Regions from separate parts of the Agromyces rhizosphaerae genome, predicted to be linked through region 2. Evidence: predicted binding sites of a transcription regulator. Region 2 holds the regulator's gene; each other region holds the start of a gene.
The links. The regulator LexA, encoded in region 2, represses DNA repair genes until DNA is damaged. The targets are predictions, from matches to a motif close to TCGAACANNTGTTCGA.

Region 1 (6,958 bases), 2.6 Mb from region 2:
GCGCGCTCTTCACGGTCCACGCGCCGGTGCCCTTCGCGCCCGCCTGGTCGAGGATGACGTCGACCAGCGGCTTGCCCGTCTCGGCGTCGACCTGGCGCAGCACCTCGGCGGTGATCTCGATGAGGTAGCTCTCGAGCTCGCCGCGGTTCCACTCGGCGAAGACCTCGGCGATCTCGGCCGGCGACTTGCCCGTGCCGCGTCGGATGAGGTCGTAGGCCTCGGCGATCAACTGCATGTCGGCGTACTCGATGCCGTTGTGGATCATCTTCACGAAGTGGCCGGCGCCGTCGGTGCCGATGTGCGTCACGCACGGCTCGCCCTCGGCGACCGCCGCGATCGACTTCAGGATCGGGCCGAGCGTCTCCCACGCCTGCGCCGAGCCGCCGGGCATGATCGACGGGCCGAGCAGCGCGCCTTCCTCGCCGCCGGAGATGCCGGCGCCGACGAAGTTCAGGCCGCGCTCGCGCAGCGCCTTCTCGCGGCGGATCGTGTCGGTGAACAGCGCGTTGCCGCCGTCGACGATGATGTCGCCCGGCTCGAAGCGGTCCGCCAGCTCGTTGATCACCGCATCCGTGCCCGCCCCCGCCTTGACCATGATGATCGCGGTGCGCGGCTGCTGGAGCGACGCGACGAAGTCGTCGATCTCCTCCGAGGCGACGAACCCGGCCTCGGGGTGCTCGGTGATGAGCGTCTCGGTCTTCGACCAGGTGCGGTTGAACACGGCGACCGTGTTGCCCTCGCGGCTGGCCAGGTTGCGGGCCAGGTTCGAGCCCATCACCGCCAGGCCGACGACGCCGATGTTCGCTGTTGCTGCTGTTGCTGCCACGTTCCGTGACTCCCTCGTGTGAATCCGCCCGCGAATCGATACGCCGACTAGCGTAGTGTTCCCCGCCCGCACCCCCGAGTTCGGAGTCGTCGTGCGACGGCTGGTAGAGTGGTCGATTGGACTTCGGCGAGGGATGCCTCGCGGCCGGTGCTTCGCCGGCTCGCGGCATCCGTGATCGACGCGGTGGATGTGGCTTTCGGTCATTCCTCACGCTGACGAGCGTTCGAGTTGAACAACACAAGACCTGGGGCGACACGTCCCGATGAGGAGAAGAGACAGCCATGGCTGACGACAACAAGCTGAGCGCAGAGCTCCGCACCCAGTTCGGCAAGGGAGCGGCTCGCAAGATCCGCGCCGCCGACAAGATCCCCGCCGTGCTCTACGGCCACGGCACCGACCCGCAGCACCTCACGCTGCCCGGTCACGAGACCGCGCTCATCGTGCGCAAGGCCAACGCCGTGCTCACGCTCGACATCGAGGGCGGCACACAGCTCGCGCTCGTCAAGGACGTGCAGCGCGACCCGGTGCGCCAGCTCATCGAGCACCTCGACCTCATCGTCGTGAAGAAGGGCGAGAAGGTCCACGTCGAGGTGCCCGTGCACCTCGAGGGCGAGCCCGTCGCCGGCCTCATCGCCGACCTCGACGCGCACACCCTGCAGCTCGAGGTCGAGGCGACCCACATCCCCGAGAACGTCGTCGTGTCGGTCGAGGGCCTGGAGGACGGCTCGCAGATCCACGCGTCCGACGTGAAGCTCCCCAAGGGCGCCGCGCTGCTCACCGAGGGCGACGTGCTCGTCGTGCACGTGCACGAGCCGCAGAAGGTCGACCTGGGCGAGGAGCCCGCCGCCGAGGAGGAGGCCGCCGAGGAGACCGCCGAGGCCGCTGCCGAGGAGTCGGCCGAGGCCGCCGAGTAGTCGCGATTTTCGCTGGGGCCCGTGCCGCCCCCGGGTACGCTCGGGGTGTCGGTGCGGGCCCTGCTCGTCTCCGGGGGTGATTCGGCGAGCGGATGCCCCTGAGCCGGTCGCTCGCTCGGGCCGGCCCGTCGAGGTGGCCGGCGCCGTCGGGCGCTGACGTCTCGGGGGCGGTTGGGCGCCGCATCCGCTCTACCATTCACTTGAGACCGCAGGAGGGCGCATGGGCCTGTTCGATCGCCTGCGCCGCCGAGAGGACCCCGCAGTGGCCGCGAACACCTGGCTCGTCGTGGGCCTCGGCAACCCCGGATCCCAGTACGCCGGCAACCGCCACAACGTCGGGCAGATGGTCGCCGACGAGCTGGCCTCGCGCATCGGCGCAACGTTCCGCTCGCACCGCACGCCGTCGCGCGTCGCGGAGGGCTTCGTGCGCCCCGGCGGCGCGAAGCTCATCATCGCCAAGCCGAACAGCTACATGAACACGTCGGGCGGTCCCGTGTCGGCGCTCGTGAAGTTCGCGTCGGTGCCGGCCGACCGCGTGATCGTGGTGCACGACGAGCTCGACATCCCGTTCGACACCGTGCGCCTGAAGCGCGGCGGCGGGCACGGCGGCCACAACGGACTGCGCGACATCGCCAAGGCGCTCTCGACGCCCGACTTCGTGCGCGTGCGCGTGGGCATCGGGCGCCCGCCGGGCCGTCAGGACCCCGCCGACTTCGTGCTGCGCGACTTCGCCGGCGCCGAGCGCCAGGCGCTGCCGTCACTGCTGTCGGATGCCGCGGATGCCGTCGAGGCGATCGTCGACGACGGCCTCGTGGCGGCGCAGCAGCGCTTCCACGCGCCGGCGTAGGCGCTGCGGCGGCCGGCCGGCGGGCCGCTCAGATCAGGCCGCGGAGGAACTCCTCGGGCGTGACGCCCGCGGCGCGGGCGCGCTCGGTGAGGCGCGTGTGCTCCTCGGTCGTGAGCTCGAGTTGCAGCGTGCGCCAGTCCGCCTCGGGGTCGTCGAAGTCGAAGAGGGCGGCGTCGTCGTCGGTGCGGTCGGGTCGCGCGGCGGCGGCGGGCGCGGCGGCCGGCTTCGGGGCATCCGCTGCGGGGGTTGCAGGCGCCGGCTCAGGGGCATCCGTCGCCGTGTTCGGGTCGTCGCCTTCAGGGGCATCCGTCGCCGTGTCGGTGTCGTCGGACTCACCGGCATCCGTCACGCAGTCGTCCGACCAGCCCGGGCCCGCGGGCACCTCGGTCTTGCGCTGGTAGGCGGTGGCGGCGGCGCGCGCCCGGTCGTCGGCGGCCTCGTTGAGGTCGTGGCCGGTGTGTCCGCGCACCCACTCGAAGCGGGCGTTGCGGCCGACCATCGCGGCGTCGAGCGCCTGCATGATCTCGAGGTTGAGCACGGGGGATCCGTCGCGCTTGCGCCAGCCCTTGCGCTTCCAGCCGGGCATCCACTTGGTGATCGCGTCGATGACGTAGCGGCTGTCGCAGTGGATCACGAGCTCGTCGTCGAGGTGCGCCGTCGCGCGCAGCAGCTCGAGCACCGCCGTCAGCTCGCCCTGGTTGTTCGTGCCGTGCGGCCACCCGCCCGCGGCCCAGCAGGCGTCGTCGACGTACCAGGCCCACCCGGCGGGGCCGGGGTTGCCGAGCGCGGATCCGTCGGCGGCGGCGATGATCATGCGGGTCCTTCCTCGGGCGTGCGGGGCGGCGACCATGCTATCCACAGCCGCGTATCGAGTTCTCCACCACTCGAACAAAGTTTCGAATGTCTGGCGAATCTCTGCCAGAATAGAGGCATGTCGAACCCCCTCGCAGCCCTCGCCGCGCATGTCGATGCGCTCGGTGGCGAGTGGGTCGGCGCGCTGCCCGCGGGCGGTGGGGTGCGGGGTGATCTGCAGTCCGAGGTCGAGCGCATGAGCGACGCCGGGCTGGTGCGGGTGACGGATGCGGTGGCGCAGGTGCGTCGCGACACCGAAGCGCTGCTCGCGCGGGTCGCCGACGAGGTCGCGCGGCGGTCCCGGTCGGAGTTCGGGTCGGAGGGGCTGGCGAAGCAGCAGGGCTTCCACAACCCGGCGCGGCTGGTGGCGTCGTCGACCGGCGGATCGACCGGTGACGCCATGCGGCTGCTCAGCGTGGGCGCGGCGACGCGCGAGCGCGAGTCGTTCTCAGGCGAGCGGATGCCCGCGAAGCACCCCTCCGTCGCCGCGGCCGTGGGGTCCGGGTCGATCAGCCTCGACGCGGCGTCGGCGATCACGTCGATGCTCGAGCGCGTGGCGCTGCGCGCCGACCCCGAGGCGATGCGCGGGGTCGAGGCGACGCTCGTCTCGCACGCGGCATCGTTGCCGCTGGCGATGCTGCAGCGGGCGATCCGGCAGGCCGAGGCGATGCTCGACCAGGACGGGGTGGCGCCCCGCGAGGAGGAGTTGCGGCAGCAGCGCGGCATCACGCTGCGCGAGGGGCGCGACGGCATGGTGCACGTGTCGGGCCGGCTCGACCCCGAGACCGCCGCGCCCGTGAAGGCCGCGCTCGAGTCGCTCGTGAGCGACGCGCTGCGCCGGCGGCGTGGTGGTGCTGGCGCTGCTGCGGCGGATGCCTCTGGGCTGGCCAATGTCAGCGCGGCGTTCACCGGTGGCGATGCCTCCGGCGAGTGCGCAGGCGACGACTCCGCGTTCGCGAACGTCGCGCTCGCGAACGCCGACGGAGCCGCGCCGGCGATCGACGATCACCGCACGATCCCGCAGTTGCAGGCCGACGCGCTCGCCGACCTCGCCCGGCACTGCCTGGGCTGCCGCGACACGCTTCCGCCGCTCGCGAAGACCACTGCGGTCGTGCGCGTCGACCTCGAAACGCTGCGGGAAGGACTCGGCGTCGCGACGATCGACGGCATCGACCAGCCGGTCTCGGCGGCCACGGCCCGTCGCATGGCGGCCGACGCCGAGCTGATCCCTGCCGTGCTCGGCGGCGACAGCGTGCCGCTCGACCTCGGCCGCGCCGCGCGCCTCTTCACGAAGGAGCAGCGCCTCGCGCTCGGCGAACGCGACGGCGGCTGCGCGAGCTGCGGGCAGAACATCAGCTACGTGGAGGCCCACCACATCCGCTGGTGGGAGCGCGACGCCGGCCCGACCGACCTCAACAACGGCGTGCTCTTGTGCAGCTTCTGCCACCACCGCGTCCACGACGACGGCTGGACCATCACCGTCCGCGACGGAACCGTCTGGTTCACGCCACCTCCGCACGCCGACCCCACCCTCACCCCACGCCTCGGCGGCCGCGCCCGCTTCGAGGTGCGGCTCGACGCTGCCGCGTAGGCGCGCGCCTGCGCCTACCCGGCGCTCGGGTGACCAGGCGACCCGGCGCGTCCCGGTGGCACGCAGCGACCCCGGCTGCCGGGCTCGAGTGACCGCGGACCCGGCTATCCCGACCCGGGCGGCCGCAGTCGCTCGCGTACTCAGCCGCGCTCAGGCTCCGTGTGGGTAGCCCGCGTAGACTTGCCCGGTGATCCTCCAGGGCTTTCTCACGGCGCTTTCGCGCGCCTCCACGTTCGACGAAGCCCTCGCGCAGGCCTCGCACAATGCCGAGTTCTCGGCACTTCCGGGACTCGACGCACCGCTCGTCGCGGGCCTCCTCACGCGCCGCATCGAGGCCGACGAACCGCCCGCGCTGCTGCTCATCGCACCCACCAGCCGCGAGGCCGAATCCCTCCGCGGCGCACTCGCCCCGTACCTGCCGGACGACACCGAACTCCTCGAGTTCCCCGCCTGGGAGACGCTCCCGCACGAACGCCTGAGCCCGAGCGCCGAGACCGTCGGCCGCAGGCTCCACGCCATCCGCCGCATGCGGGAGTGGACGGAATCCGAGCGCCCGAGGCATCCGCTCATCATCACCGCCTCAGTCCGCGCCGCGCTCCAGCCCGTCGCCGACAACCTCGCGACCCTCGAACCGATCCGCCTCGCCGCCGGCAGCCGCGGCCACGACCTCGCCCGCATCGCCGAACAGCTCGTCGACCTCGCCTACTCGCGCGTCGACATGGTCTCCCGCCGCGGCGAGTTCGCCGTGCGCGGCGGCATCCTCGACGTCTTCCCGCCCACCGCCGACCACCCGCTGCGCATCGAGTTCTTCGGCGACGAGGTCGACCAGCTCCGCGCCTTCTCGGTCGCCGACCAGCGCTCGCTGCCCGAACCCATCGACGAGGCCCTGCTCGCCCCCAGCCGCGAACTGCTGCTCACTCCGCCGGTGCGCCAGCGCGCCCGCGAGATGGTGCACGAGTTCCCCGGACTCGCGGGCATGCTCGAGAAGGTCGCCGAGGGCATCCCGGTCGAGGGCATGGAGTCGCTCGCCCCGGCCCTGCTCGAACGCCTCGTGCCGATCACGCACTACCTGCCCGAGGGCGCCGCCATCGCGGTCATCTCGCCCGAACGCGTCGAGAGCCGCGCCGTCAGCCTCGCCGAGACGAACCAGGAGTTCCTCTCCGCAGCCTGGAGCGCCGCCACAGCCGGCGCCGCCGCCCCCATCGACCTCGCCTCGGGAGACTTCCTCAGCATCGCCGAACTCCGCGAGGACGCCCTCTTCAGCGCCCCCGGCGAACCCGACCCCGGCCGCGTCTGGTGGACCTTCAGCGGCTTCGACATGGGCGACGCCGTCGACGCCGTCGGCGACACCGGCGGCGGTGCCGGCACCGGTGCCGGGCGAGCGGATGCCTCGGGCGGCACCGGCCCCGCAGCATCCGCCACTGCACCCAGCGCGCCGTCGACCCCCGGCACCGCCCTGCGCGTGCTCGCAACGCCCGTGCCGAGCTTCCACGGCAACGTCGACGGCGCCGTCGCGCACGTCGCCGCCCGCCTCCGCGACGGGTGGAGCCTCGTCATCGCCGCCGCCGGATCCGGCCTCGTCGAACGCGCCCGCGACGTGCTCGCGGAGCACGAGCTCGCCGGCCGCATCGTCGACCACGTCCCCGCAGACCCCGAGCCCGGCGTCGCCTACCTCGTGCAGGCCGACGCCACCACCGGCTTCGACCTGCCCGACGCGAAGCTCGGCCTCATCTCCGAAGCCGAGTTCTACGGCCGCGCCGCCGGTTACGACGCTCGCCAGGGCAAGAAGCTCGCGAGCCGCCGCCGCAACGTCGTCGACCCGCTGCAGCTGAAGCCCGGCGACCACGTCGTGCACCAGACCCACGGCATCGGCCGCTTCGTCGAGATGGTGCAGCGCGAGGTCGCCGCAGGCGCCCGCCCCACCGGAC
Region 2 (6,958 bases):
CCTGCGCGAGCGCCTCGTCGAGCGGCACGAGCGCGTCGCCGTAGCGCGAGATGCCGCGCTTGTCGCCGAGCGCCTGCTTGATGGCCGTGCCGAGCACGATGCCGACGTCCTCCACGGTGTGGTGCACGTCGATCTCGATGTCGCCGCTCGCGCGCACGCGCAGGTCGGTCAGCGAGTGCTTCGCGAACGCCGTGAGCAGGTGGTCGTAGAACGGCACCGAGGTCTCGATGTCGCTCTCCCCGGTGCCGTCGAGGTCGAGCGAGAGGTCGATGCTCGACTCGCTCGTCTCGCGCTGCACGCGGGCGGTCCGTGCGGGGGTGCTCATGCGGCCATCCTATTGCGGGTGTTGCGGGCGGTTCTCCGGGGTGCAGGCGGGCGGATGCCCCGGGCTCAGCGCCCGACGGCGGCGATCGCCTCGAGGAACGCCGTGGTCTCGGTCTCCGTGCCGGCGCTCACCCGCAGCGTGCCGGGGATGCCGACATCGCGCACGAGCACGCCGCGATCGCGCAGCGCCGCCCAGGTCGCCTGCGGATCGTCGACGCCCGCGAAGAGCACGAAGTTGCTCCACGAGCGGTACGGGCGGTAGCCGAGCCCGGCGAGCTCGGCGGAGATGCGGTCGCGCTGGCCACGGATGTCGTCGACCATCGCGAGCATCTGGGGCGCGTGCTCGACCGCGCCGATCGCCGCCGCCTGGGTGAGCGCGGAGAGGTGGTACGGCAGGCGCACGAGGCGGATCGCGTCGATCACGGCGGGGTCGGCGGCGAGGTAGCCCACGCGGGCGCCGGCGAAGGCGAACGCCTTGCTCATGGTGCGGGACACGATCAGGCGCGGCCGGCCCTCGAGCAGCGACAGCGCGCTGGGCGAGCCGGGGGGCGCGAACTCGGCGTAGGCCTCGTCGACCACCACGATGCCGCGCGCTGCGTCGGCGACGGCCCGCACGGTCTCGAGTGGGACCGGGGTGCCGGTCGGATTGTTCGGCGAGCAGAGGATCACGATGTCGGGGTCGTGTTCCTCGACCGCGCGCACGGCGGTCTCGGGCGAGAGCTCGAAGTCGGCGTCGCGGTCGGCACCGATCCACTCGACGCCCACGCCCGACGAGAGCAGCGGGTACATCGAGTACGTGGGCGTGAAGCCGAGCGCGGTGCGCCCGAACCCGCCGAACGCCTGCAGCACCTGCTGGAGCACCTCGTTCGAGCCGTTCGCCGCCCAGATGCGGTCTGGCGACAGCCCGTGGCCGAGGTAGCCCGCGAGCGCCTCGCGGAGCGCGGTGAACTCGCGGTCGGGATACCGGTTGAGGCTCAGCAGTGCCTGCGCGATGCGGGCGATGATGTCGTGCGCGACGTCCTCCGGAATGGGGTGCGTGTTCTCGTTGACGTTCAGCGCGACGGGCACGTGCAACTGCGGTGCGCCGTAGGGGATCTTGCCGCGCAGGTCGTCTCGGATCGGCAGGTCGTCGAGGGTCGTCACGCACTCATGCTACTGAGCACGCCGGTGGTGTTTCGGCGGCGCGGACCGCCGCGCTGCCGAGGGCTCAGCGGCCGGCCGGCAGCGCGAGCTGCTGCCCCGGCACGAGCTCGGCCGACTCCAGCCCGTTCAGGCTCAGGATGTCGGCGATGACCTCGCGGGGGTCGGCCTGCGGGGCGATCGACTCCGCGATCGCCCAGAGGGACTGCCCGTGCTCGACCGTGATGACCTCGAGCGGCTCGGCGGCCTCGTCGCCCGCCACCGCCGGGGATGCGGCGAGCGGGAGCAGCAGGGCGAACGCCAGCACCACGAGCACGCCGAGCGTGCCGAACACGAGTCGGCCCCGTCGCGTGAGGCGCAGGCGCGTGCGCACCCGGCTCCCGCCCGCGGGGGCATCCGTCGACTGCCCTGACGTCGTTGTGCGCGGCGAACCGAAGACCGTGCCGCTGTGGATTGCCATCGTCATCTCGCACCTCCCTGGTCGAGCTCCGCGTCGGCCTTCGGCCGGGAAGGCCGGCGCGAAGCTCTGTTCCGAATATACCTTCGATGTTTCGAACACTCAACCCTCGATCCGAGGCGATTCGCCCGGAATTCCGCGCGACACGCTCGAACATATGTTTGCCCGCACCCGACACGCCGGATACAGTTTCGAGTGTCTGGCGACAGTCGATCAGCACCCACCGACATTCGATCGACCGGCCCCGGCAGACGGACCTGTGGAGGGCGAGACACGTGGACACCGAGAACGGAACAGAGCGCAGGGCGACCCGGCGACGCAAGAGCCTCAGCGCCAAGCAGCTGCAGATCCTCGACGTGATCCAGCGGTCGGTGTCGACCCGCGGGTACCCGCCGAGCATGCGCGAGATCGGCGACGCGGTCGGGCTCTCGTCGCTGTCGAGCGTCGCCCACCAGCTCAGCCAGCTCGAGCTGAGCGGCTACCTTCGCCGCGACCCGAACCGCCCCCGCGCGCTCGAGGTGCTGATCGAGACGCCCTCGCAGACCGAGTCCGCCGACGAGACCGGCTCGGCGGGCGCATCGGGCGCACCGGCCCCGGTCGGCGACGCGGCGATGGTGCCGCTCGTCGGGCGCATCGCCGCGGGCGTGCCGATCACCGCCGACCAGCAGATCGAGGAGGTGTTCCCGCTCCCCCGCCAGCTCGTGGGCAAGGGCGAGCTGTTCATCCTCAAGGTCGTCGGCGACTCCATGATCGACGCGGCCATCTGCGACGGCGACTGGGTCGTCGTGCGTCGCCAGCAGGAGGCCGAGAACGGCGAGATCGTCGCCGCGATGCTCGACGGCGAGGCCACGGTGAAGGTCTTCCGCCAGCGCGACGGCCACACCTGGCTGCTCCCCCGCAACAGCGCCTTCGAGCCGATCATCGGCGACTACGCCGAGGTGCTCGGCAAGGTCGTCGCCGTGCTCCGCACCGTCTGAACACCGCGAGCCTGCACGTTTCGTCGTTCTCAGCGCTCGGAACGACGAAACATGCAGGCTCGCGGAGGCAGGGCGACGGATGCCCCGGGGCGGCGTGCGCCCCGGGGCATCCGATCAGGCCTGCACCGCCTGGCGGGCGCGCACCTCGCGGGTCGCGTCGATGATGTTGCGCAGCGACGCCACGGTCTCGTCGTAGCCGCGGGTCTTCAGGCCGCAGTCGGGGTTCACCCAGACCTGGCGGAGCGGCAGCGCACCGGCGGCACGCTCGAGCAGCTGGGTGACCTCGGCGACGCTCGGCACGCGCGGCGAGTGGATGTCGTAGACGCCCGGGCCGACGCCGTGGTCGAACCCGCTCGTCCGCAGGTCGTCGACGACCTCCATGCGGCTGCGCGCCGCCTCGATGCTCGTCACGTCGGCGTCGAGCGCGCGGATCGCGTCGATCACCACGCCGAACTCCGAGTAGCAGAGGTGCGTGTGCACCTGCGTGGCCGTCGCCGCGCCGCCGGTCGCGAGGCGGAACGCCCCCACCGACCAGTCGAGGTACGCGGGCTGGTCGGCGCGCTTCAGCGGCAGCAGCTCGCGCAGCGCCGGCTCGTCGACCTGGATGATGCGGATGCCCGCCTGCTCGAGGTCGGCGATCTCGTCGCGCAGTGCGAGGGCGACCTGGTTCGCGGTGTCGCCGAGCGGCTGGTCGTCGCGCACGAACGACCAGGCGAGGATCGTCACCGGGCCCGTCAGCATGCCCTTGACGGGCTTGTCGGAGAGCGACTGCGCGTACCGCGACCACGCGACGGTCATCGGCTCGGGCCGCGACACGTCGCCCCAGAGGATGGACGGGCGCGTGCAGCGGCTGCCGTACGACTGCACCCAGCCGTTCTCGGTGACCGCGAAGCCGTCGAGCAGCTCGGCGAAGTACTGCACCATGTCGTTGCGCTCGGGCTCGCCGTGCACGAGCACGTCGAGGCCGATCTCCTCCTGCAGGCGGATGACGCGCTCGATCTCCTCGCGCATGAGCGACTCGTAGCCGGCGTCGTCGAGCTCGCCGCGCGCGTGACGGGCGCGTGCGCGGCGGATGTCGCCGGTCTGCGGGAACGAGCCGATCGTCGTCGTCGGCAGTACCGGGAGGTCGAGCTCGGCCTGCGCGGCGACGCGCTCGTCGTAGTCGGCGCGGTCGGTCGCGCCGGCGCCGAGGCCCGCGAGGCGGTCGCGCACCGCGCCGTCGCGCACGCCCGGCGCACCGAGGCGGTCGGCCAGCGCGTGGGTCGCGGCCGCGAGCTCGTCGGCGACGGCGTCCGCTCCCCGGCGAGGCCGCGCGCGAGCACGGCGACCTGGGCGACCTTCTGGTCGGCGAACGCGAGCCAGGAGCGCAGCCGCGCGTCGAGCGAGGGCTCGTCGTCGACGTCGTGCGGCACGTGCAGCAGCGAGGTCGAGGTCGACACGGCGAGGTCGGCGCCGAGGCCGCGCAGGCCCTCGGCCGCGGCCAGCGCGCCGGCGAGGTCGCCGCGCCACACGTTGTGGCCGTCGACCACGCCCGCGACGAGGGTCTTGGTCGCGAGGCCGGCGAGGGTGGCCTCGTCGAGGCCGACGGGCGCCGAGCCGCGCACGAGGTCGAGGCCGATCGCCTCGACCGGGCTCGCGGCGAGCACCGGGAGTGCCGCGTCGAGCGCGCCGTAGGGCGCCGCGACGAAGATCGAGGGGCGAGCGGATGCCCCGCCGAGCGCGTCGTACGCCGTCGCGAGCGCCGCCCGCGCATCGGCCGGGTCGACGTCGATGCTCTCCGACACGAGCGCCGGCTCGTCGAACTGCACCCACTCGGCACCCGCGTCGGCCAGCCGGGCGAGGAGCTCGACGTACACGGGAAGCAGGTCGCCGAGGCGGTCGAGCGGCCGGAAGGAGGCATCCGACCCGTCCGCCGCCTTGCTGAGCAGCAGCAGCGTCACGGGGCCGACCACGACCGGCCGCGTGACGAGGCCGTTCTCGCGCGCCTCGGCGACCTCGCGCACGAGGCGGTCGTCGGCGAGACGGAAGGCGGTGTCGGCCGCGATCTCGGGCACCAGGTAGTGGTAGTTCGAGTCGAACCACTTGGTCATCTCGAGGGGCGCCTTCTCGCCCTCGCCGCGCGCGATCGTGAAGTAGGCGTCGAGGCCCACGCGGCCCGAGTCGTCCACGAGGTCCGCGAAGCGCTCGGGGATCGCGCCGACCGCGACCGCGGCGTCGAGCACCTGGTCGTAGTACGAGAACGACTCGGGGATCGACGAGTCGTCGGCGCCGAGGCCGAGCTCCTGGAGGCGCGCACGGGTCGCGGCGCGCAGCTCGGCGGCGGTGCGCTCGAGCTCGGCCTCGTCGATGCGGCCCGCCCAGAAGGACTCCACCGCGCGCTTGAGCTCGCGGCGGCGCCCGATGCGCGGGTAGCCGAGGATGGTGCCGGACGGGAAGGTCGTGCGGGTCATGCGTGCTCCGTGAGTGACGTGGGCCGGGCGGCCCGGGGTGGGTAGAGGCCGAGCTCGGCGAGCACGCCCAGCACGGCCTCGTGGCGGTTGAAGGTGTAGAGGTGGAGGCCGGGCGCGCCGCCGTCGATCACGGCGCGGGCGAGGCCTGCGGCGAACCGCATGCCGATCTCGCGCTGCGCCGCCTCGTCGGGCTCGACCTCGAGCGCGATCGCGAGGTCGTCGGGCGCCGGCACGCCGGTCAGCTCGGTGAGCCGCGCGAGCCGCCTCGGCGAGACGACCGGCATGATGCCGGGCAGGATCGGGATGGTCACGCCGCCCTCGCGTGCGAGCTCGACGAACCCGAGGTAGTCGTCGGCGTGCCAGAAGAGCTGGGTGATCGCGAGGTTCGCGCCCGCGACCTCCTTCGCGAGGAGGGCGTCGACGTCCTGCCGGCGATTGGCCGAGCGCGGATGCCCCGTGGGGAACGTGGCGACCGCGACGCGCTCGGGGCGCGGGCGGTCCTCGATGCGCCGCGCCCTGGGCGCACCCGGCACGCCGAGCTGCGCGAACGGCTCGCGCTCCTGCTGCACCCGGTGGATGAGCTGCACGAGCTCGGCCGACGACCCGAGGTCGCCGAGCCCGTCGCCCTCCTCCGCGCCCGCCGGCGGGTCGCCGCGCAGCGCGAGGAAGCTCGTGATGCCCGCGTCGAGGAATTCGCGCACCAGCCGGTTCGCCTCGGCGTGCGAGGAACCTACGCAGGTGAGGTGCGCCATGGGCTCGACCGTGGTCTGGTCGAGGATGTACCGCAGCACCGTGAGGGAGCGGTCGCGCGACGAGCCGCCCGCGCCGAACGTCACCGAGATGAACGCGGGGTCGGCCTCGGCGAGCTTGTCGATGGTGCGGCCGAGGGCGATGGCCGCCGCATCCGACCGGGGCGGGAACAGCTCGAACGACACGGGCACGCGCCGCACGGCGGCGCCGTCGTGCGTGCGCATTCGGCCGGTCTCGGACATCGGGCACCCATCGTCTCGGGGCGACGGGGCGCACGGCAGGCCGCGGACCCGACGCGTGGTCGGTGTCGCGGGCGGGTGCCGGGCTCGGCGGTCGCTCCACGCGGCGGGCTCGGCCCGTCGCAAACGATCGGGCATGACGATACGCCCGAATCCGGCGCCTGTCTGCCCCCGTGACCGAATATGACGACGGGACTCAGCGCCGGTGGGTCGGGGTTCCGGTGCTACTCGGCGACGGATGCCGCGGGGCGCACCGCGTACTGCGCGAGCTGCGCGGCGAGCTCGGGGTTGGCCAGCGCACGCACGTGCGTGCCCTCGTCGCGGTAGTCGACCTCGAGCACGCGACCGGCCTCGTGCAGCGTCGAGACGATGTCGCCGCGGTCGTACGGCACGAGCAGGTCGACCTCGACCGACGGGTCGGGGATGCGGTCGGCGATGGCCTGCAGCAGCTCGGGGATGCCCGCGCCGGTGCGCGCCGAGGCGAAGACCGCGTCGGGCTCGAGGCCGCGGAGCACGAGGCGCTCCTCGTCGTCGATCAGGTCGGACTTGTTGAAGACCACGAGCTCGGGGATCTCGCGGGCGCCGAGCTCGCCGATGACGTCGCGCACCGTGGCGAGCTGG
Region 3 (6,958 bases), 3.3 Mb from region 2:
AGCGCCCCGCGCGCGTCGAGGTACTCGCGCACGTGCCGAATGGGGTGGTCGTCGGTCGACACGCCCGTCGCCCAGAGGTCGTAGACGACCTGCTCGGCGTCGGTGAGCATCGGCAGCAGCGGCGGCTGCACCACGACCACGGAGCCGGCGAGCGTGTCGGGGCGGTCCTGCGCGGCCTCACCCGCGAGCCAGAGCGCCTGCCGCCGGTCGAGGTCGAAGCCCGCGAACGCCCCGGCGGCCGCGAGCGCCTCGAGCTGCTCGGTGTCGAGCCCGACCCGGCGGGCCACGTCGGCCATGTCGCGGTACGGACCGCGCGCCTCGCGCTCGGCCACGATCCGCTCCGCCACCGCATTCCCGATCGAGTGGATCTCGGCGAGCCCCAGCCGCACGGCGAACGCCCCGTCGCGCCGGTGCGCCGCGCCCTCGTCGGGCGCCGACCGGTCGAACGGCCCGACCGGCGGCTGCACGTCGTCGAGGCATCCGTCGCGCCCGGTCGCGGGTCGCCTCGCGGCATCCGACCCGCCCAGCCCCTCACCCGCGAGCGGCTCGAGCACCGCCTCGGCGCCCGACCGCTGCACGTCGGGCCGCAGCACCTCGACGCCGTGCCGGCGCGCGTCGGCCGTGAGCGTCTGCGGCGAGTAGAACCCCATCGGCTGGGCGCGCAGCAGCGCGGCGAGGAACGCGGCGGGGTAGTGCAGCTTGAACCACGAGCTGGCGTAGACGAGCAGGCCGAAGCTGATCGCGTGGCTCTCGGCGAAGCCGAAGTTCGCGAACGCCTGGATCTTGCCGTAGATCGCGTCGGCCGTCTCCTGGTCGATGCCGTTGCGCGCCATGCCCGCGTAGAGCTTCTCGCGCAGCGAGTCGATGCGCTCGATGCCGCGCTTGGAGCCCATCGCGCGGCGCAGCAGGTCGGCGTCTTCCGCGGTGCAGTCGCCGACCGCGACGGCCATCTGCATGAGCTGCTCCTGGAACAGCGGCACGCCCTTGGTGCGCGAGAGCACGGGTTCGAGCTTCGGATGCAGGTAGGTGACCTCCTCCTGCCCGGTCGCGCGGCGGATGTACGGGTGCACCGCGCCGCCCTGCACGGGCCCCGGGCGGATGAGCGCGATCTCGACGACGAGGTCGTAGAACCGGCGGGGCTTCAGCCGGGGGAGCGTGCCCATCTGCGCGCGGGACTCGACCTGGAACACGCCGATCGAGTCGGCGCGGCAGAGCATGTCGTAGACCGCCTGCTCCTCCTTCGGCAGGGTCGCCAGCGACCACTCCTCGCCCGTCGCGGCGTGCACGAGGTCGATCGCGTACTGCAGCGCGGCGAGCATGCCGAGCCCGAGCAGGTCGAACTTCACGAGGCCCATCCAGGCGCAGTCGTCCTTGTCCCACTGCAGCACGGTGCGCTTCTCCATGCGGGCGTGCTCGATGGGGCAGACCTCGCCCACTGGCCGGTCGGTGAGCACCATGCCGCCGGAGTGGATGCCGAGGTGCCGCGGGAACCCCAGCACCTGCTCGGCGAGCTCGACGACCGGCTGCGGGATGTCGTGGTCGTCCGTCGAGACCACCGACCCCCAGCGCTCGACCTGACGCGACCAGGCGTCCTGCTGGCCGGTGGAGTAGCCGAGCGCCTTGGCCATGTCGCGCACCGCGACCTTCGGCCGGTAGCTGATCACGTTCGCGACCTGCGCGGCGTTCTGCCGGCCGTACTTCTCGTAGACGTACTGGATCACCTCCTCGCGCCGGTCGGAGTCGAAGTCGACGTCGATGTCGGGCTCCTCGTCGCGCATGCTCGAGAGGAACCGCTCGAACGGCAGCTCGTAGAAGATCGAGTCGACCGCGGTGATGCCGAGCACGTAGCAGACGGCCGAGTTCGCGGCAGAGCCCCGGCCCTGGCAGAGGATGCCCCGGGAGCGCGCCTCCCGCACGATGTCGTGCACGATCAGGAAGTAGCCGGGGAAGTCCTTCTGCTCGATGACGTCGAGCTCCTGCGCGATGCGGTCCCGCACATGCGCCGGGTCGCCCGGGTAACGCTCGGCGGCGCCCCGCCAGGCGAGCTCGCGCAGCCAGCTCATGGGCGTGTGCCCCGCGGGCACCTCCTGCCGGGGCAGCCGCGGCCGGGCGCTCCGCAGCCGGAACGACAGCTCACCCGCCAGGTCGACCGTGCGCGACACGGCGCCGGGGTAGCGCGCGAACCGCTCGGCCATCTCCGTGCCGGAGCGCAGGTGCGCGGTGCCGGTCGCGGGCAGCCAGCCGTCGAGTTCGTCGAGGCTGCGTCGGGCCCGCACGGCGGCGACGGCGGAGGCGAGCCGGTGCTCGGGCGGCGTGGCGAAGTGCACCGCGTTGGTCGCGAGCACGGGCATGCCGTGGCGGCCCGCGAGCCCGGCGAGCAGGTCGTTGGCGTCCTGGTCGCCCGGATGCCCGTGGTCGAACAGCTCCACGAAGACGTTCTCACGGCCGAAGCGCTCGGCCAGTCGCTCGAGCTCGCGGCCCGCGGCATCCGCCCCGCCCGTCTCGAGCGCGCGGCGCACGGTGCCCTTGCGGCATCCGCTCAGCACCGCCCAGTCACCGCCCGCCCGCTCGCCGAGCTCGTCGAGGTCGTAGGTCGGCCGGCCCTTCTCGCCGCCCGCGAGCTGTCCGGCCGTGATGGCCGACGCGAGCCGGTGGTAACCGGCCTCGCCGCGCGCGAGCACGAGCAGGTGGTCGCCCTCGGGATCGGCCATGCCCATCTGCGGGGTGGTGAGGCCGAGCGAGAGTTCCGCGCCGTACGCGGTCGCGAGCTCGGGGAACGCCTCGGCGGCCTCGGCGAAGCGCACGATGCCGTAGAACCCGTCGTGGTCGGTCAGGGCGAGGCCGGCGAGCCCGAGCCGGTGCGCCTCCTCGACGAGCCGCTCGGGCTGGCTGGCACCGTCGAGGAAGCTGAACGCGGAGTGCACGTGCAGTTCGGCGTACGGCACGGTCGCCTCGGGTGCCGCCTCCTCGTCGGCGGGCGGGCGGTACGGATGCCGCTTGCGGGAGAACGCCGGACCGTCGCCGCCGTCCGCGATCGGCCGGGGCGGCCCGGGGCGGCTCGCGTCCGACAGGGTGCGCTCGAGCTCCGACCACGGGATCGGCGGGTTGTTCCAGCCCATCAGTCGTACCTCGCCTCGGCGCGCCACTCGTCGGCGTCGCGCACGAGCAGCCAGGCCGCGCCGTCGTCGTCGACCACCTGGAACCGGTGCGCGCGCCGGGCGGTCGCCTCGTCCCACCACCGTTCGACGACGGGCCACGGACCGGCCCACGCGCGCACCCGTCGCTGCCCGCCCGGCGCGAGCCCCGCGACCGTGAAGGCAGCGGGCGGCGCGCTGATCGACCCGCGTTCGTCGACGGTGACCACGGCCCCGTCGGCGTCGACGAGCCCGGCCGGCACCCGCTCGCGGAACACGGTGGCGGGCAGCGGCGACGGCAGCGACCCGGGCCAGGGGCGGTCGGATGCTCCCTCCGGCGGCCGGTCGCCCCACGGCACGTGCACCTCGCGGTCGGCCAGCATGCGCCCGCCCCCGATGGTCGCGGTGACGACGCCCTCGTGCCCGAGCATGCCCTGCACGCGGGTGAGACCGTGGTGCACGCGCTCGTCGGGGCCCGTGCCCCAGAGCCCCTCCTCGTGGTTGCCCGTGGAGTCGAGCCGCTCCGGGTGCACGCGCACGCGTGCGATCGGCGAGCGCAGCCCCGCGCCGGCGCTGCCCGAGCCCTGCAGCTGCCAGCGGATGCGGTCGACCACGTCGCCCGGCGTGAACCAGCGCGGGTGCAGCCAGTCGCGCGCCGAGACGCCGCCCTCGTCGTCGACGATCTCCACGTGCACGGCCGTGCAGACCAGCTTCGCGGCGGTGAGGCGCTCGATGAACGACTCCGCACGCGTGCGGAACGCGAACGCGAGCTGGTCGATGCGGTCGAGCGGCGGCTCGAACTCCACCTGCTCGTCCCACTCGGGCGGTGGCGTTCGCGCGAGCACGCGGGCGCCGTCGCGACCCGCCGCCCGGTCGTGCGCGAGCGAGCCCGTCGGCCCGAACCGGCGCAGCACGTCGTCGGCGGGCAGCGCGGCGAACTCGCCGAGCCGGCGCACGCCGAGCCGGTGCAGCAGGGTCGCGGTGCGCGGGTCGACGAGCACGCCCACGGGCAGCGGTGCGATGAACGCGGCCGATCCGCCGGGCTCGACCCGCCGCACCGGTGCCGAATCCGAGGTCGCGCGCGCCGCCTGCTCGGCCGCGAACGGCCCGTCGGCGACGCCGACCCGCACCGGCAGGCCGAACCCGCCCACCGCGGCCCGCAGCGCCTCGGCCGCCTCGGCCTCGCCGCCGTAGTACCGCACCGGCCCGCGCGCCCGCACCGCGAGCGCGCCCGGGCGCAGCAGCTGCACGCCGGGCGTGGTCTCCTCGACCCGCCGCACGACCGGCTCGAACGCGCGCGCGTCGAGCGCGGCGTCGTAGTCGAGCAGCTCGAGTGCGGGGGAGCGATACTGCGCCTCGCGCAGCTTCAGCCCCCGTGCGACCCCGTCGCGCCGGGCCGCCGCCGAGCACGCGAAGACGAGCCCCTTCTCGACCAGCGCGAGCGGCGACTCGAGCGACAGGCCGGCCTCGCGCGCGGCCGCGATGACCGGCCAGTCGGGGCACCACACCACGATGGTGCGCCGCGGGTCGGATGCCTCGGGCACGACGCTCATCCGGCGACCCGCCGCAGCGGCGCGGCCGGCGCCTCCGCCCCGGGCAGCGCATCTGTCGCACCGCCCTCGTCGACCCGCTCAGCCGCCGCGGCCACCCCCGGCAGCAGCAGCCGCGCGGTGCTCGCACGGCCGAACCCGCCCCGGCCCGACGCGGTGACGACCGCCTCGCGCGCGGCGAGCCGCCCGTGCCCGTCGCCGAGTCCGGTCCAGCGGCTCTCCGCGACCCGCAGCTGCACCTCGCTCTGCGGCCAGGTGCCGTCGACCACGAGCGCCGCACGGCGCTGGCGAAGCCGGGCTCCGAGCCGCGAGGCATCCGTCGCCCCCACCGCCTCGGGCGGGCGCACCGCCACGACCGGGATCACGTCGACGAGCGCGGCGACCACCGCGAGCCAGTGCCGCCCCGGCGCGGGCACGAGCACGAGCCGATCGAGGTCGAGCCCCGCGAGCCTGGCGGCCTCGGCGCCGAACCCCGGCACGCCGACCACCGCGACCCACGAGCCGGCGCCCGACGCGCCGGCGAGCATCGCCATGACGAGGCTGGTCGAGCCCTCGACGCCGTACGCGCCACCCTCGCGCAGCACCCCGCCCGGCAGCAGGTCGTGCAGCGCCGGCAGCGTCGGGATCGCCCGCCCCTCGAGCCGCGTGGACTGCATGTCGGCGATGCGCGCGCGCAGGGCGTCGGCGCGTTCGCGGGCCTCGCCCGCGGAGACGCGGGACGGCCGGAGGGGAGCGGTGAGTGCCACACCCCATGTTCGAACGTATGTTCGAATGAGTCAAGCGGCGGATGCCACTCGTCCCGCCGGAATTCCCCGGAAACGACGAACGGCCGGATCATCCGATCCGGCCGTTCTCACACCGTGCGCGAGGGGGGACTTGAACCCCCACGCCCTAATACGGGCACTAGCACCTCAAGCTAGCGCGTCTGCCAATTCCGCCACCCGCGCGTGTGTTGCGAACCCGCGATCTCCCGCAGGCCCGAGAGAAGACACTACCACGAATCGGATGCTCCGCCGAACCGGGCAGCCGTCCACCGGCGCCCGGGCGCGCCGACGCATCCGGGGTAGCGTGAGTGGCATGTCCGACGCATCCGCCCACCCGAGCCCGACCGGCATCGACGAGCTCGAGCCGACGGCCCGGATCGCCCGCGACCTGATCCGGTTCGACACCACGAACCACGGGGAGGGGCGCTCCGAGGGCGAGACCGAGGCGGCCGAGTACGTCGAGGCGCACCTGGCCGGCATGGGCCTCGCTCCGCAGCTGTTCGACGCGGCGCCCGGGCGCACGAGCGTCGTGGCCCGCGTGCCGGGGGCGAACCCCGACAAGCCCGCGCTGGTCGTGCACGGGCACCTCGACGTCGTGCCCGCCGACCCGCGCAACTGGAGCGTCGACCCGTTCGCGGGCGAGGTGCGCGACGGCCTGCTCTGGGGCAGGGGAGCGGTCGACATGAAGGACATGGACGCCATGATCCTGACCGCCGTCGGCGACATCCTCGCCTCGGGCCGGCAGCCCGAGCGCGAACTCGTGCTGGCGTTCTTCGCCGACGAGGAGGCGGGCGGCATCTACGGCTCGCACTGGATGACCGACAACCACCCGGAGGTGTTCGCGGGCGCGACCGAGGCGATCAGCGAGGTCGGCGGCTACTCGGTGCACCTGGGCGGGCAGCGCGCCTACCTGCTGCAGACGGGGGAGAAGGCGCTGGTCTGGATCCGCCTCGTCGCACGCGGCCCCGCCGCGCACGGCTCGCGGCTCGTCCGCGAGAACGCGGTCGTGCGGCTCGCCGAGGCGGTCGCCGCGCTCGGGCGCGAGGAGTGGCCGCTGCACCTGGTCGACACCACGCGCGCGCTGGTCGCCGAGATCGCCCGCGTCACCGGCGCGGACCCGCAGCAGGTCTCGCCCGACGAGCTCGTGCTCCGCACCTCGGCAGCGGGCTTCCTCAGCGCGACCCTGCGCACCACGACCAACCCGACGCTGCTGAGCGCCGGCTACAAGCACAACGTCATCCCCGACCGCGCCGAGGCGCTGATCGACATCCGCACGCTCCCGGGCGAGGAGGACGCGGTGCTCGCGCGCGTGCGCGAGATCGTCGGCGACGACATCGAGATCGAGACGGTCGTGCGCGACGTCGGCCTCGAGACGCCGTTCAGCGGCCCGCTCGTCGACACGGTCAAGGCGACCCTCGAACGCCACGACCCGGGCGTGCCGGTCTTCCCGTACCTGCTCTCGGGCGGCACCGACAACAAGGCGCTCAGCCGCCTCGGCATCGCCGGCTAC

Region 1: QMG39_RS12695 (HNH endonuclease signature motif containing protein) is a predicted target of LexA. The motif match lies at 3,472-3,487, and genes of this name have one in related genera.
Region 3: imuA' (DnaE2-dependent mutagenesis accessory factor ImuA') is a predicted target of LexA. The motif match lies at 5,440-5,455, and genes of this name have one in related genera.

The regions. Positions count from the first base shown of each region.
Region 1 covers NZ_BSDP01000001.1:2,676,062-2,683,019, forward strand. The annotation lists gene gnd (NADP-dependent phosphogluconate dehydrogenase) at 1-826, opposite strand, end outside; gene QMG39_RS12680 (50S ribosomal protein L25/general stress protein Ctc) at 1,108-1,740, shown strand; gene pth (aminoacyl-tRNA hydrolase) at 1,961-2,587, shown strand; gene QMG39_RS12690 (RNase H family protein) at 2,616-3,401, opposite strand; gene QMG39_RS12695 (HNH endonuclease signature motif containing protein) at 3,519-5,030, shown strand; gene mfd (transcription-repair coupling factor) at 5,218-6,958, shown strand, end outside.
Region 2 covers NZ_BSDP01000001.1:37,792-44,749, forward strand. The annotation lists gene hisB (imidazoleglycerol-phosphate dehydratase HisB) at 1-325, opposite strand, end outside; gene QMG39_RS00175 (histidinol-phosphate transaminase) at 391-1,467, opposite strand; gene QMG39_RS00180 (LysM peptidoglycan-binding domain-containing protein) at 1,532-1,930, opposite strand; gene lexA (transcriptional repressor LexA) at 2,197-2,898, shown strand; partial or broken gene metE (5-methyltetrahydropteroyltriglutamate--homocysteine S-methyltransferase) at 3,013-5,348, opposite strand; gene QMG39_RS00195 (methylenetetrahydrofolate reductase) at 5,345-6,340, opposite strand; gene hflX (GTPase HflX) at 6,562-6,958, opposite strand, start outside.
Region 3 covers NZ_BSDP01000001.1:3,363,600-3,370,557, forward strand. The annotation lists gene QMG39_RS15865 (error-prone DNA polymerase) at 1-3,119, opposite strand, end outside; gene QMG39_RS15870 (DNA polymerase Y family protein) at 3,119-4,687, opposite strand; gene imuA' (DnaE2-dependent mutagenesis accessory factor ImuA') at 4,684-5,430, opposite strand; tRNA gene QMG39_RS15880 (tRNA-Leu) at 5,546-5,631, opposite strand; gene QMG39_RS15885 (M20/M25/M40 family metallo-hydrolase) at 5,762-6,958, shown strand, end outside.